2 linked regions of the Defluviitalea raffinosedens genome follow. Each later gene encodes a partner of the first gene's protein in a complex. Links are inferred from orthologs where the notes say so. Each region holds a gene or a part of one and is shown in the gene's direction. Other genes may lie near its edges.

Region 1 (8,050 bases):
TACTACGGCAACCCAATGAAAAGGATCTTAAAGGGATCAGAGATAAGGCGATGCTTGAAGTTTTATATGCTACAGGGATTAGAGTTTCGGAATTAATTTGCTTAGAAGAAAGTGATGTGAATTTAACTCTAGAATATATAAAGTGCGCTGATCCTAACCATTCAAGAGAGAGAATCATTCCTTTAGGTGCATCTGCCGTTAAAGCTCTTAAATTATATTTAGAAAAAGTAAGGTTTGCGATGATTCGAGATCCTAATGAATCTGCCTTATTTGTAAATTGTAATGGTAAACCAATGACCAGACAAGGATTTTGGAAGATTATTAAAGTATATTCCAAAAAAGCGAATATCAATAAAGAGATTACTCCACATATGTTACGACATTCATTTGCTGCACATCTTGTTGCAAATGGAGCTGATTTGCAATCTGTTCAGGAGATGCTTGGGCATTCAGATATATCCACAACTCAAATTTATGCACAATTAAATAGAAATAAGCTGAAAGAAGTTTATTCTAAAGCACATCCAAGGGCTTAGGCCCTTTTTTGTTTTCTGAATATTGAATATAGATTTTTAAATAGAGGAATAATCATTACAGAAAGGTGGGAGAAAAATGATTGACAGAATAATATGGATTATTTTAGATAGCGTAGGAATGGGAGAATTGCCAGATGCGCACAAATTCGGCGATCAGGGAAGTAATACCATTGGCAATATTTCAAAAATGGTTGGAGGCCTTAATGTTCCTAATTTAGTGTCTTTAGGGCTTGGCAATATAGAAGGAATGATCGGACTACCTAAAACGGAAAAACCTTTGGGTTGTTTTGGGCGTTTTGGAGAGATTTCCAATGGAAAAGATACGGTAACAGGTCATTGGGAGATGGCTGGAGTTTTTTCAGAAAAACCATTTCCTACTTATCCCAATGGATTTCCCAAAGAGATTATTGAAGCCTTTGAGAAAGCGATCGGTACCAAAACTTTGGGAAACAAGCCTGCTTCGGGAACAGAAATCTTAGAAGAATTAGGTGAAGAACACTTAAGAACCGGTTATCCCATTGTATATACTTCAGCCGATAGTGTTTTTCAAATTGCTGCCCATGAAGAAGTGATACCAATTGAGAAATTATACGAGATTTGCTCCATCGCCAGAGATTTGCTTGTGGGAGAACATGCTGTCGCAAGAGTGATCGCAAGGCCTTTTATAGGAAAAAAAGCTGGAAGTTTTACAAGAACTCCAAATAGACGTGATTATGCTCTGGCACCTCCTCACGATACGATATTAGACAAAATCAAAGATAAGAATTTAGATGTTATTGCAGTGGGAAAAATTGAAGACATTTTCTCAGGCAGAGGTATTACAGAAGCTGTTCATACCCAGGATAATATGGATGGCGTGAATAAGACCATACAATATATGAAGCAAAACAATAGAGGACTAATATTTACTAATTTAGTCGATTTTGATATGAAGTGGGGTCACAGAAACGATTATAAAGCCTATGCCCAGGGACTTGAAGAATTTGATAAAAGACTTCCTGAAATACTGGATGCTATGGGAGAAAACGATGTATTAATGATTAATGCGGATCATGGATGTGATCCTACGACCCCTAGTACGGACCATTCAAGAGAATATGTTCCTTTTATAGCCTATGGAAAAAAACTTAATCAAAACGTAGATTTAAAAACTAGAAGAACTTTTGCAGATATTGGTCAGACGATAGGTGAAATTTTGGGTACCGACAGAATTAAAAACGGTGAAAGTTTTGCCAAAGAAATATTAAAGAAAAATTAAAGAGGGTGGAAAATCATGAGAATGTATGATCTCATATTAAAGAAAAGAAATGGCGAAGAATTAACTAAAGAAGAGATTGATTTTATCATTAGTGGATACGTACAGGGAGAAATACCGGATTATCAAATCTCGACATTTTTAATGGCAGTATATTTTAGGGGGATGACTAAGCAAGAGATTTCAAATCTTACGCTTTCTTTTGTTCACTCAGGAGATGTGGTTGATTTGTCTTCTATTGAAGGCATTAAAGTAGATAAACATTCTACCGGCGGGGTAGGAGACAAGATTAGCTTAATTATCATTCCTTTGGTTGCTTCCTTGGGCATTCCTGTTGCTAAAATGAGTGGAAGAGGACTAGGGCATACCGGTGGAACCATTGATAAATTAGAATCTATAGAAGGTTTCAGAACGGAACTGGATAGCAGTGAATTTATACACAATGTAAACACTTATAAAATGGCTATTGTAGGACAAACAGCCAACCTAACGCCTGCTGATAAGAAAATTTATGCTTTAAGGGATGTTACAGCGACAGTAGATAGTATTCCTTTAATTGCCAGCTCTATAATGAGCAAAAAAATTGCTTCAGGTTCCGATGCCATTGTATTAGATGTAAAAGTAGGATCCGGTGCATTTATGAAGAGCATAGATGATGCGGAAGAATTGGCAAGGACGATGGTTGATATAGGAAAATCTTTAAACAGGAAAACTATAGCAGTTCTTACCAATATGGATCAACCCCTTGGCCATGAGGTAGGAAATGCTAACGAAATAAAAGAAGTTATTGATGTATTAAGTAATAAAGGCGCTGAAGATGAAACTACTATTGCGCTGACCATTGCTTCTCATATGGCAGTACTGGGAGGAGCATACAATGATTTTGATTCAGCTTTCAGAGTTTTGAAAGCAAAAATTGAAAATGGAGAAGCCATCAATAAATTCAAAGAATTTATTAAAATTCAAGGAGGCAATCCAGAGGTTGTTGATCATCCTGAATTACTTCCTCAGGCAAAACATCACATCGAAATAAAAGCTTCTTCTTCAGGATATATCACATCCATCAATGCAGAAAGCATAGGAATTTCTGCTATGCTTTTGGGCGCAGGCCGAAGAACGAAAGAAGATAAGATCGATTTTGCCGCCGGAATTACTCTTACGAAGAAAATTGGGGACAAAGTAGATGTTGGAGAGACCATTTGCGTCTTACATACAAATCTTGAGAATACTAACGAAGCACAGAATATAGCAAAGGAAGCTTTCAGGATCAGTGAAGAAAAACCTGCTCCTGTAAAATATGTTTATAAAGTGATTCAATAAACTTTTAAATGGAATGGTTTTGGCCATTCCATTTTTTGTGGAAAGAATTACATCCCTTGTATTCATGTGCATATTTTATCAAAATTGGTCTACCCTAAATATAGAGAAAAACATAATAAGTGCATAAGGAGGTAGACTATGTCATTTTATAGACGTGTAGCAATTATACTTATAATCGTTTTGATGATCAATCTTGTACCTTTTAGTGTTGCAGAAGGGGAAGAAACAAGTCCGCAACAGGCCAATGCTGAAATTCAGATAGAATCTCCTGCTGCTGTACTTATGGAAGCAAAAACCGGTAAAGTTCTATTTGAAAAGAATATGCACGAAAAACGCTATCCAGCCAGTGTGACCAAAATTATGACACTTCTTCTGATCTATGAAGCAGTTGAAAACGGAAAAATCAGTTGGGATGATATAGTTACTGTCAGTGAACATGCAGGAAGTATGGGGGGCTCTCAGGTATATTTAGAGCCAAATGAACAGCAAACAGTGAAAACTTTAACCAAATGCATAGCAGTTGCATCTGCCAATGACGCTTCGGTGGCTATGGCAGAACATATTGCCGGAAGTGAAGAAGCTTTCGTTAAGATGATGAATGAAAAAGCTAAAGAATTGGGAATGAACGATACAAATTTTGTCAATGCCTGTGGTTTACATGATGATGCCCATGTGACATCTGCATATGATATTGCCTTGATGTCGCGAGAATTAATCAATAAATATCCTGAGATCCATGAACTTGCAACGATTTGGACAGATACCATTATTCATAAAACAAGAAGAGGAGAAGAAGAATTCGGCCTTACCAACACCAATAATTTGTTCAAATGGTATCCAGGAGCCAATGGACTTAAAACAGGTTTTACAAGTCAGTCTATGTATTGCTTGTCGGGAACGGCTGAAAGAGACGGACTGAGTTTAATCGCAGTTGTTATGGGAGCGAAAAGTAAACAAGCAAGAAATTCAGAAGTAGCTAAAATGTTAAACTATGGCTTTGCAAATTATGCGGTTATTCAAGGAGATCCGGTTGGAAAAGTAGTAGGCAGTGTCAAAGTATATAAGGGGAATGTACCTGCTGTAGATTGTGCAATTAAAAAAGATGTAAAATTATTGGTGAGCAAAAAAATAGCCAATCAAAAAATCGAATCAAAAGTTGAACTGCCGGAATATATTCAAGCTCCTGTAGAAAAAGGTATGAAAGTTGGAGAAATCATTTACTTATTCCAGGACAAAGAAGTTGGACGTTCAGATTTAGTTGCGACAGATTCTGTAAAGAAAGCAAGCCTGAAAACTATGATGAATGTACTATTGAAACAATGGTTCTAAGTTTTAAGCGCCTAAGAATTTTCTTAGGCGCTTAAAATTATATTTGAAATTTTTATGTTATACCTTTACAATATACCTAGTAAATATCTTAAAAATCTTTTGATTAACACTAAAAGGAGGACGGATTTTGAACAATCCTATATTGGAAATAATTATAAAAATACTAGGAATATTGGTAGGAGTTACTTTTCATGAATTTGCCCATGGACTGATGGCATATTGCTTCGGGGATAAAACACCGAAAAAAGAAGGGAGACTAACACTTAATCCAATATCTCATATTGATCCTATAGGCCTAATATTGCTGTTTTTTATGAATTTTGGATGGTCCAGACCAATACATACAAATCCCACGAATTTTAAGAATAGAAAACCAGCAATGATTATGGTATCATTAGCTGGTTGTATAGCTAATTTACTTATAGCAGTTGTATTCGCAATGATATTAAAGCTTTTGAATGTGTATAACATAGAATATGATTTGTTTTTTCAAATTTTGCTCTATGGAATCTATATCAATATAGTATTGGCAATTTTTAATTTAATTCCCATACCTCCTATGGACGGCTCAAAAATATTATTTAATCTTATTCCTCCAAGGACCTATTTTAAAATTATACAGTATGAATATATACTGCAGATTATCTTGATCATACTTTTACTGATTGGCGCTATTCCTATGCTTTTAAACCCAATAGTTTTGCAGATATATAATTTTTTAATCAAGCTGATTGGATTATAATGAAAAGGGGTACAAGATTTGAGTATTACAGTAAAATTAGAAGCATTTGAAGGCCCTTTTGATTTGCTTTTTCATTTGATAGAGAAGAATAAAATCAATATCTATGATATACCAATAGCCCTTATTACAGACCAATTTATGGAATACGTGGATGCAATGCAGGAAAGAAATATGGACAATATGAGTGAGTTTTTAGTGATGGCTGCAACCCTTTTAGAAATCAAATCTAAAATGTTGCTGCCGATTCCTAAAAAAGAAGAGGAAGAAGAAGAGGATCCAAGAGAAGAATTGGTGAATAAACTCTTGGAGTATAAGAAAATCAAACATTTCTCAGAAGAATTAAAGATGAGGCAAGTAGAAGCACAAAAGGTGTTTTATAGAAATTCAACATTGCCGCAGCATGTAAAAAATATGCTTCAGGATGTACCGGTAGAGATTTCTGAGATTTTGGATGGTATTACGCTCCAAAATATGTTTTCTATTTTTCAGGACTTATTGAAGAGAAAAGAAAGAAAGATTGATACTGTACGAAGTGGGTTTAAATCTGTTCAAAGAGATGTTTATAAAATTGAAGATAAAATTACATATATTATGGATTTATTGGTGATATACCCTGTTATTCATTTTCATGAATTATTTTATGAAGACTCAGACAAAATGGAAATTGTCGTGACTTTTTTGGCTTTATTGGAATTAATAAGAAGTAAAAAAGTTAAAATTGAACAAAAATACCCATTCAAAGATATTTTGATTATGACGTATGATGGGATGGATGTAAATGAAACTGACGAAAGATGAGGCTGCGATAGAAGCAATTTTATTTATATCGGGAGAAGCTGTTTCACTGAAAAAATTATCTGAAATTATTCAAAAAGATCTCCATACAACGAGAAATATTATTGAGAATTTGATTGCCAGGTACAGGGATGAAGGGCGGGGTATTCAGATTATTGAAGTGAATAATGCATTTCAAATGTGTACAAGTCCTCAGTTTTTTGAGTTAATTCAATCTTTTTATCAAAATCCTAAAAAATTTAATATGACTCAGGCTCTTTTAGAAACTTTAGCAATCATTGCTTACAAACAGCCTGTAACTAAGGCTGATATTGAAGAAATCAGAGGGGTACGCTCTGATCACGTAGTTAATAAATTAATAGAGTATAATCTGGTTTGTGAAGTGGGGAGAATGGAAGCACCAGGCAAGCCGATTTTATTTGGAACGACGGAGGAGTTTTTAAGATATTTTGGTTTTAAAAATATCAATGAACTTCCTCAGCTTCAAGAAGAATTGCTGAAACAGCTTCAGAAAGAAGTGCAAAATGAAGTAAAGCAAATAGGGTTATTTGATGACCAAGAGGAGTGAAAAGCTTCTTTTGGTCATTTTTGTTTTTTGCATGGTTTATTGATCTTGGGGAAAAATAAATTTAAATGTAACAAAATAAGCAGGTGAAATCTTGAAAGTAATCATTCATTATGAAAAAAGAGGCGAGAATCAGGATTTAACCGTAAGTGTATATTTATTTCGGTATATTAGAATTTACAAACTTAATCTTGTTGAATATATGCAGACTAAAATTGAGGAATATCTAAAGGGAAATTATAGCAAGTTTTTTTCAACAAAATCATACATAAACTATAAAAATTCAGCAAAAATAATATGGAATAGAATTGAAAAATTTAAGAAGCATATATACATCAATTCCCTGGATTTGAAGTTGCATCTTGGTACAGGTGATCCGGCTGTTACAGCTCTTCTTTATGGTTTAATTTACAGCATACTGCCCAATATAGTTTATTTTGTTCATCAATTCATTACAATAAAAAAACATTATTATCGAATACTTCCTCAATTTGATTCTTCCGCGACCAATATTTCATTGACTTGTGAGATGATGATTCATCCTGTTTTCGTCGTTTATCAGTATTTTATTACAAAAAGGAGGCTTAAAGATGACAAATTCGAATCAACATCCCATTGAATCCTTGATGAAAACTGCAATGAGCAATATAAAAGAAATGGTTGAAGTCAATACGGTAGTAGGGGATCCAATAGAAACTGCTGAAGGAACAGTGATTATGCCTATCACAAAAGCTACATTCGGCTTTGCCGCGGGAGGAGCTGAGTATGGGACTGCTATGAGGGATGACGGATCTAGTGATGAAGGAAGTGGTCATTCCGAAAGATTCCCCTTTGGAGGAGGAAGCGGTGCCGGAGTCTGTATTCAGCCAGTCGCATTTATGGTGGTTGAAGATGGTAAGGTGCAAATAAGGCATGTAAATTATCACTTTGGAACCATGTCAAAAGTAATGGAAGAAGTACCGGAACTTATTGGCAAATTAGGAACTTATTTTAATTCAAAAGGGAAAAGTAAAGGAAAAGTGAAAGATGAGAGCAAAGAAAATAGTGAAAAGAACTTAACAAAAGTATTGGAAGTTTATGAATCTGAGAAATAAAATTTCTGCATAAAATAAGCTGTTACCTTTTATGATAAATATAAGGATTTTTAAAAGGAGTAAGGTATGACTAAAAGGAAATTCAGACTGATGATATCTGTTATATTACTTCTTATATTTGCATCTCCAGCTTATGGAGCAGAAAGCAATGAGCCTAAAGTAGAAGCACAATCAGCTATTCTAATAGAAGCGGATACAGGGCGAATACTGTGGGAAAAAAATGCCCATGAACCAAGGCCAATGGCAAGTACAACAAAAATCATGACATGTATCCTTGCGTTAGAAAGTGGAATGCTTGACGATATTGTTACAGTAAGCAAAAGAGCTGCCCTGGCTCCAGAAGTAAAACTTCGACTAAAAGCCGGAGAAAAACAGAGATTGGAAGACCTGCTCTATGCGCTGATGATGAAATCA
Region 2 (8,207 bases), on another replicon or contig:
AACATGGATTCAAAGCCTGGTTATTTAGCTCAATTTGCTCAAATGGGTTCGATTTATATGGAAAAAATTATGGGTATTTCTTCCCCTAAAGTAGGATTGGTTAACGTAGGTGCAGAAAAAGAAAAAGGAAATCAATTAACAAAAGAAGCCTACTCACTCATTGAGGCATTGGATGTTAATTTTATAGGAAACATAGAAGCAAGAGATATCCCTTACGGGGAAGCAGATGTTATTGTATGCGATGCATTTACAGGTAACATCATTTTAAAATATACAGAAGGATTTGGGCTTGCTTTATTTGACATCATAAAAGAAGAACTCACAAGAAACACGTCATCAAAAATTGGTGCGTTGCTTTCCAAGTCAGCTTTTAAGCGAGTGAAGAATAGATTTGATTACACTGAATATGGCGGAGCACCTATGTTGGGACTTCAGGGATTAGTTGTAAAAGCCCATGGCAGTTCAAATGCCAAAGCAATTGGAAGTGCTATTCGCCAAGCCATAAAATTTAAAGAGCAGAAAATTGTAGATCAAATTGAGCAAAAAATAAACCAATAATGCATTTTCATATTGACTGCTTAATGAGTATATACTATTATCAAAGTATAAAATCTGGAAGAGGTGATTACATGATACTTAAAAGAGTGAAAGAAATTATTGCTGAACAACTTAATATTCAAGAATCAGAAATTACCGAAGAAACATCTTTTCAAGATGATTTAGGCGCAGATTCCTTGGATATTTTTCAAATTATTATGGCATTAGAAGAAGAATTTGATATGGAAATTTCAAATGAAGATGCAGAAAAAATTACAACTGTAGGTGATGCAGTGGAATATATTAAAAATGCAGTTGCTTCTGAATAAAAAGTCCTCTAAAAGGGACTTTTATTATTGTATAAAAAATTTATGGAGGCAAGAAATAATGAAAAAATCGAATCCCAGAAAAATTGAGGATTTAGAAAAGATCATCGACTATTCATTTAAAGATAAGAACTGGATCATTGAGGCTTTGACACACAGTTCGTACTCCAATGAAAGTAAAAAACAGTATCTTCCTAATAATGAACGATTAGAATTCCTTGGAGATGCTATTTTGGATTTAATTATCAGTGATTATATTTTTCATAAATATCCTGATATGCCTGAAGGAGAATTAACGAAACTCCGGGCAAGTATAGTATGTGAGCCCTCCTTGGCAGATGCAGCTTTAAAAATTCATTTGGGTGATTTTATTTATCTTGGAAAAGGTGAAGAATTATCTGGCGGACGAGAACGGGTTTCCATTCTGGCAGATACTTTTGAAGCTTTATTAGGCGCAATTTACCTTGATGGAAAGATGGAAAGTGCCATTAAGTTTGTACAAAAAGTATTAATTCCGTCCATCGAGTTCATCAAAAATAATCATATGTACATGGATTATAAAACCTTACTGCAAGAGAAAATTCAAAAAACCAGTTCCTCGCCAATAGACTATCATACAATCAATGAAACTGGTCCCGATCACAATAAAGAATTTTTTGTTGAAGTAAGACATAATGGCACTGTGCTTGGTCAAGGGAAAGGTAAAAGCAAAAAGGAAGCGGAGCAAAATGCAGCTTTCAATGCACTCCATTCATTCATGAGGTGAAATTATGTATTTAAAAAGATTAGAAATACAAGGCTTTAAATCCTTTGCTGATACCTTGAAATTGGATTTCAATAAAGGTATAAGTGCTGTCGTCGGCCCTAACGGAAGTGGAAAAAGTAATATTGCAGATTCTATTAGATGGGTTTTGGGAGAGCAAAGTGCAAAAACTCTTAGAGGCTCAAAAATGGAAGATATCATTTTTGCAGGGACTCAAAACAGAAAACCCCTTGGATTCGCTGAAGTTACTATTACTTTTGACAATTCTGATGGGAAAATACCTATTTCTTTTGGAGAGGTAAGTATCACTAGAAGAATTTATAGGTCTGGAGAAAGTGAATATTCTATCAATGGGACCTCCTGCCGTTTAAGAGATATTTATGAGTTATTCATGGATACAGGTGTGGGGAAAGAAGGTTACTCCATTATTGGACAAGGTCAGATTGATAGAATACTCAGTAGTAAACCAGAAGACAGAAGGTTCCTATTTGAAGAAGCAGTGGGTATTGTAAAGTATAAAAATAGAAAACTGGAAGCAGAAAAAAAATTAGAAATTGAAAGACAGAATTTAATACGGGTAGAAGATATCATTTCCGAACTGGAAAAGCAAATACAACCTTTATCCCTTCAGGCAGAAAAGGCTAAAGAATATTTAAGTATTAAAGAAAAACTAAAAATCGTTGATTTAAACATCTTTATTGAAGAAGCAGACCAATTAAGAAAGGAATTAACCACTTTAGAAGAATCCTCTTCTATTAATGAAGAAGAGTTAATGCGTCAAAAAAATTTTTTGTCTGATCAAAAAGAAGAATACGCCAGAATTCGACAAGAAATAGATAAGACGGAAGAAGAAATCTTTCAAATTCAAAATAATATTTCAGATATTAAAACTTTAATTGAAAAAATAGAAGGAGATAACAAAGTTATTCTTCAGGAAATTCATCATCTAAGTCAAGATATCCGAAGACTTCAAAACGAATGCGAACAGCTCCAGGGCAAAGTTGTTCAAAAAGATGAAGAAAAAGTTCAGCTTTCTTTTAAAGCTAATGGGATTACATTAGAATTAAAAAGTAAAAAAGCGATTTTAGAAGAAAAGGAACATCATTTTAACGAGCTTACGAAATTACTGTCTGCCAGTGAAACGGAAATTGAGAGATTTAAATCTGATATTATCGAAAAAATGAATCAGTCCTCAGATTTAAAAAGCAACATTCAAAAAATGAAAGGCCTTTTGGAGCAAATAGAAAATCGTAGGAATCAGATTGAAACAGAAAAAAGCCGTATTAAAAGTCAATATAAAGAACAAGAGGTTCATTTAAAAGCTCTTAATAAAATTCATGAAGACAAGCAAAGTAAAATCCAGATTTTACAAAAGGATATAGATGAACTCAAGGTTCAAAATAAACAGATTCTTGAAGCCATCCAGCAAAAAAACAGACATACAAGTGCTTTAACAGAAAAAATGCATCAACTCAAATCCAGGCAGCAGATTTTAGAGCAGATGGAAAAAGAGTTTGAAGGTTTCAGTAAAAGCGTTAAAAGTATTTTGCGGCTAAAACAAGAGCATCCTGAATCCTGGAAAGGTATTTGCGGTGTGGTTGCTGAGCTGGTTAAAGTTCCCGAAGGATATGAAACTGCGATCGAAGTTGCTCTTGGAAGCAGTATGCAAAATATTGTTACTACTACTGAAGAAGTATCGAAAAAAGCAATTGAATATTTGAGAAAAAATCAATTAGGCAGGTCTACTTTTTTACCTCTATCTGCGATAAAAGAAAAAGAATTAGGTAAAGAAAAAAATCAATTGATGCAAGAAGAAGGCGTTCTTGGTATTGCTTCTTCAATTATTAGTTATGAACCGATTTATCATAATGTTATTTCTTATTTATTAGGCAGAGTAATCATTGTTAAAGATTTGGACTGTGGAATAGCTATTGCAAAGAAATATGACCATAAATATAAGTTAGTTACTCTGGACGGAGATGTTTTAAACGCTGGAGGTTCTATGACCGGAGGAAGCATCTATCAAAAAACAAGCAGTATTTTTTCCAGATCAAGAGAATTAAGAGAATTAACCAGTGAGTTGAATACCGTTGTGGATGCATTAGAAGAAGCAAAAAAAGATTTGATCAAGTATGAAGAAACCAAGAATCAAAATTTAAGCGAAATTGAAAATAAGAAATCAGTCCTTCAAGAGCTGAATATTGAGTTGGTATCAAGAAATCATGAGATTGAACAGTGTAAAGATGCTCTTTTGCAAATAGAAAATAAGAAAAAGCAATTTGCATTAGAAGAAGAGCAATTAAATATTCAATATGAAGATTTATTGGCTAAACTGTCCGAAAAAACTAAAGTACTCAATGATATAGAAAAAGATATTGAAGAAATTCATAGCAAAGTAGATACACATCAATCCCATATTCAAAGTGAACGGGCTTTAAAAGAAGACTTAACTCAAAGCATTACGGAATTAAAAATTCAGATTTCTTCTTTAGAACAAAATAACGATCATATCAGTGAAAATATAGAACGACTGGAAAATGAGATTCAAGCTTTAATCTTGGAAAAACATAAAAAAGAAGAAGAAATAAAAAATTGCTATCAGCAAACTGAATTTAAGCAGCAAGAAATACAAGAAAACAAAAGTAAAATAGATCATTTATATTTATCTTTACAAGATAAAACTAATAGCCAAAATGCTTTGCAGGAATCTAAAAAAGAACGCTTGGTAAGGATTCAGGAATATGAAGAGAAAATCAATAAAACTACAGAAAATATTGAACGTATTCAACAGGAAATACATCGTCTGGAAAACAAAAAAACAAAATTTAAACTGGATCAGGAAAATTTGTTTAATCGTATCTGGGAAGAATATGAAGAAACCTATACCTCTGCTCTAAATTATAAAAAAGATATGGGGTCTATTGCTCAAATGAAAAAGCTGTCCGCTGAGTATATCACTCAAATCAAAAGCCTGGGCCATATAAATTTAGAAGCAATCAACGAATATGAAAAAGTAAAGGAACGTTATGAATTTTTGTCTGTTCAGAGAGATGATATATTGAATGCTGAGCAAAAGCTGCGTAATATTATTCAGGAATTAACAGCTTCTATGGAAAAGCAATTCAAAGAGAATTTTGCTGTTATTTCTTCTAATTTCAATGAGGTATTTAGAGAATTATTTGGAGGCGGGAAAGGATATCTTCAACTGACAGAGGAAGACAATGTTCTTGAATCGGGAATCGAGATTATCGCTCAACCTCCGGGTAAAAAACTTCAAAATATGATGCTTTTATCAGGAGGGGAAAGAGCATTGACTGCTATCGCTCTATTATTTTCTATTTTAAAAATGAAGCCTTCCCCATTTTGCTTATTAGATGAAATTGAAGCCGCTTTAGACGATGCAAATGTGAATCGTTTTGCCCGTTTTTTAAAAAGATTTGGTGATCAGACTCAATTCATTGTTATTACACATAGAAAAGGAACTATGGAAGTAGCAGATACCTTATATGGCGTAACCATGCAGGAACAAGGAATTTCGAAATTAGTTTCAGTAAAGCTTTCTGATGTAGTGGAAAATGAAGAAGCAAGTTAATATAAGGAGTGAAATCATGGGATTATTTAAAAAATGGTTTGGGAAAGAAAAAAATCAAAATGAAGAAACGAATGAATTTCAACATTCAGAAGAGCAAAATGAAGCTTCTATTGAAGAAGTTTTAGAGACAGAAGATGAAAATACAGAATCAGCGAATCCTGAAGACTTTCAAGATACCGATGAAGAGGAAGAAGAAGCAGTAAAAGCAGATGATTTTGAAAACAATGAAGAGAATCTTGTTTCTGAAGATATTGACATAGACTATGCTCCTGAAACAGATTATGTTTCAGAATCAGACGAAGGTATCAGTGAAGAAATTGATCAGGAGACAAATGAAGAAGGAATTGAAGAAACAACTGAGGAAAATCCTAAGCCTAAAGTAGGTTTTTTTGCTAAACTGGTTAAAGGACTTACTAAGACAAGAAGCAACATTATGGATGGAATCGATCAAGTCCTTAAGTCCTTTAAAAAGATCGATGAGGAATTATTTGAGGAATTAGAAGAAGCTCTTATTATGGCGGATATAGGTGTAGAAACTACACTTAAAATTATTAATGAGTTAAGAGTAAAAGTAAAAGAGCAAAAAATCACTGAAGCTTCAGAACTTAAAAGACTTCTTATTGATGAGATTTCAACCCTTCTTGAACAAGGAGATCATGAAATTCATATCGATGAAAGCCCTACTGTTATTTTAGTAATCGGTGTGAATGGCGTTGGCAAAACAACGACAATTGGTAAGCTGGCTCATCATATGAAGCAGCAAAATAAAAAAGTATTGCTGGCGGCGGCAGATACTTTCCGTGCAGCAGCTATAGACCAACTGGAAGTATGGGGTAACAGAGCGGGGGTAGATGTTATCCGTCATCAGGAAAATTCAGATCCTGCAGCAGTGATCTTTGATGCAGTACAAGCGGCCAAGTCCAGAAAAATTGATGTATTAATCTGTGATACTGCTGGAAGACTTCATAACAAAAAGAATCTGATGGAGGAGTTAAGAAAAATATTCAGAGTAATCAGCAGAGAGTATCCCGAAGCACGAAAAGAAGTTTTGTTAGTGCTTGATGCAACAACTGGTCAAAATGCATTGCAACAAGTCAAACTATTTAAAGAAGTTGCAGATATTACAGGAATAATTTTAACAAAATTAGATGGAACAGCAAAGGGCGGTATCATTATCCCAATCAATTCAGAAATGAATATTCCTGTAAAATACATAGGTGTAGGAGAAGGCATCGATGATCTGCAGCCCTTTAATCCTAAAGAATTTGCTAATGCCTTGTTTGCAGAAGAAAATAATGACTCCTTGTAAAAATTTCACTTGACAAAGTAGTGCTTTTTCTATAGAATAGTCACGTAAAGGGTAATTACTTTACACCTGTATAAAATTATAAGGTGATCTTATGGATAATATTTTAAGAATCACTCTTCTCTATGATTTTTATGGAGAACTGTTAACTGACAAACAGAAAAATGTGTTCGAGTTGTATTATCAAAATGACTTATCTTTGGCTGAAATTGCTGAACAACTCCAAATCAGCAGACAAGGAGTTTATGATACGTTAAAGCGTTCTGAAAATATTTTATTTCAGTACGAAGAAACCTTGCATTTGGTTGAGCGTTTTCTCGCAAATAAGCAGCGTATTAAAGAAATGATTCAAATCATGGATGAGATAGAAAAAGACTTTAATAACCCGCAAAAAATCAAAACTCAGATTGGTGATATGAAACAGATTGCATATAAAATATTAGATGAATGATTGGGAGGCTTGATCCATGGCTTTTGAAAGTTTGTCCGACAAGCTTCAAGATGTTTTTAAAAAATTAAAAAGTAAAGGGAAGTTGACAGAAAAAGATGTTACTGCTGCACTGCGGGAAGTAAAATTAGCACTATTAGAAGCGGATGTTAACTTTAAAGTTGTTAAATCATTTATAGATAAGATAAAAGAGAGAGCAGTTGGTCAAGAAGTTTTAGAAAGTTTAACCCCAGGACAGCAAGTTATTAAAATTGTACATGAAGAATTAATTGATCTGATGGGAAGTACCCAAAGCAAATTGACCTTTTCCAGCATGCCTCCTACTGTATATATGATGGTAGGTTTACAGGGGGCCGGAAAGACAACTACTTCCGGTAAACTGGGTGGGCAAATAAAAAAGATGGGGAAAAAACCTTTATTGGTAGCTTGTGACGTTTATCGTCCTGCAGCGATCAAACAGCTTCAAGTTGTTGGTTCTCAGGTAGGAGTTCCTGTATTTTCTATAGAGGATTCTAAGCAACCGGTTGAAATTGCCAAAGCTGCACTGGAGTATGCAAAGGCCAACCATAATGATGTCGTGATTGTCGATACCGCTGGTCGCCTCCATATAGATGAAAAATTGATGAATGAATTAGAGGAAATCAAATCTGCTGTAAAGCCCCAGGAAATTCTTCTTGTAGTAGATGCAATGACTGGTCAGGATGCAGTTAATGTTGCCGAAAGTTTCAATGAAAAATTGGGAATTGACGGAGTAATCCTCACCAAATTGGATGGAGACACCAGAGGAGGAGCAGCATTATCTGTGCGGTCAGTTACTCAAAAACCAATAAAATATGTTGGTTTAGGGGAAAAATTAGAAGATCTTCAGCCTTTTTATCCTGACCGAATGGCTTCAAGAATACTGGGAATGGGAGATGTATTAACGCTTATCGAAAAAGCCCAGCAGAGTTTTGATGCAAAAAAGGTATCTGCCTTGGAGCAAAAGTTCCGAAAGATGGAATTTGATTTTGATGACTTTTTAGAGCAAATGCAGCAAGTTAAGAAAATGGGGCCACTAAATCAAATACTGGGAATGATCCCTGGTATGAATACGCAAAAATTAGGTGACATTGAAGTTGATGAAAAAGAAATTGCCCATATAGAAGCCATTATAAAATCTATGACTAAGGAAGAAAGAGAAGATCCTTCCATTTTAAACGGCTCAAGAAAGAGGAGAATTGCTGCTGGAAGTGGAA

The links. The genes of interacting proteins can lie anywhere in the genome.
Region 2: the proteins of JOD07_RS11905 (region 1) and smc are in contact, whole or in part, in a crystal structure (PDB 3ZGX), measured with the Bacillus subtilis proteins. The link is inferred for Defluviitalea raffinosedens from one-to-one orthologs.

Annotation. Positions count from the first base shown.
Region 1 is NZ_JAFBEP010000018.1:42,007-50,056, forward strand. Bases 4,248-7,090 are described here. They hold JOD07_RS11905 (segregation and condensation protein A), read left to right. Parts: upstream 4,248-5,200; coding sequence 5,201-5,980; downstream 5,981-7,090. Other genes in these bases: JOD07_RS11895 (D-alanyl-D-alanine carboxypeptidase family protein), read left to right, coding at 4,248-4,440; JOD07_RS11900 (site-2 protease family protein), read left to right, coding at 4,568-5,182; scpB (SMC-Scp complex subunit ScpB), read left to right, coding at 5,961-6,545; JOD07_RS11915 (DUF2953 domain-containing protein), read left to right, coding at 6,637-7,090. In the rest of the region: site-specific tyrosine recombinase XerD, read left to right, coding at 1-536; JOD07_RS11885 (phosphopentomutase), read left to right, coding at 616-1,794; JOD07_RS11890 (pyrimidine-nucleoside phosphorylase), read left to right, coding at 1,810-3,111; more of JOD07_RS11895, read left to right, coding at 3,250-4,247; more of JOD07_RS11915, read left to right, coding at 7,091-7,161; ytfJ (GerW family sporulation protein), read left to right, coding at 7,133-7,636; JOD07_RS11925 (D-alanyl-D-alanine carboxypeptidase family protein), read left to right, coding at 7,703-8,050. UniProt on the Bacillus subtilis protein: Participates in chromosomal partition during cell division. May act via the formation of a condensin-like complex containing Smc and ScpB that pull DNA away from mid-cell into both cell halves.
Region 2 is NZ_JAFBEP010000017.1:3,138-11,344, forward strand. Bases 1,317-5,418 are described here. They hold smc (chromosome segregation protein SMC), read left to right. Parts: upstream 1,317-1,633; coding sequence 1,634-5,218; downstream 5,219-5,418. Other genes in these bases: rnc (ribonuclease III), read left to right, coding at 1,317-1,629. In the rest of the region: phosphate acyltransferase PlsX, read left to right, coding at 1-558; acpP (acyl carrier protein), read left to right, coding at 630-866; more of rnc, read left to right, coding at 925-1,316; signal recognition particle-docking protein FtsY, read left to right, coding at 5,562-6,527; YlxM family DNA-binding protein, read left to right, coding at 6,619-6,975; ffh (signal recognition particle protein), read left to right, coding at 6,992-8,207. UniProt on the Bacillus subtilis protein: Required for chromosome condensation and partitioning.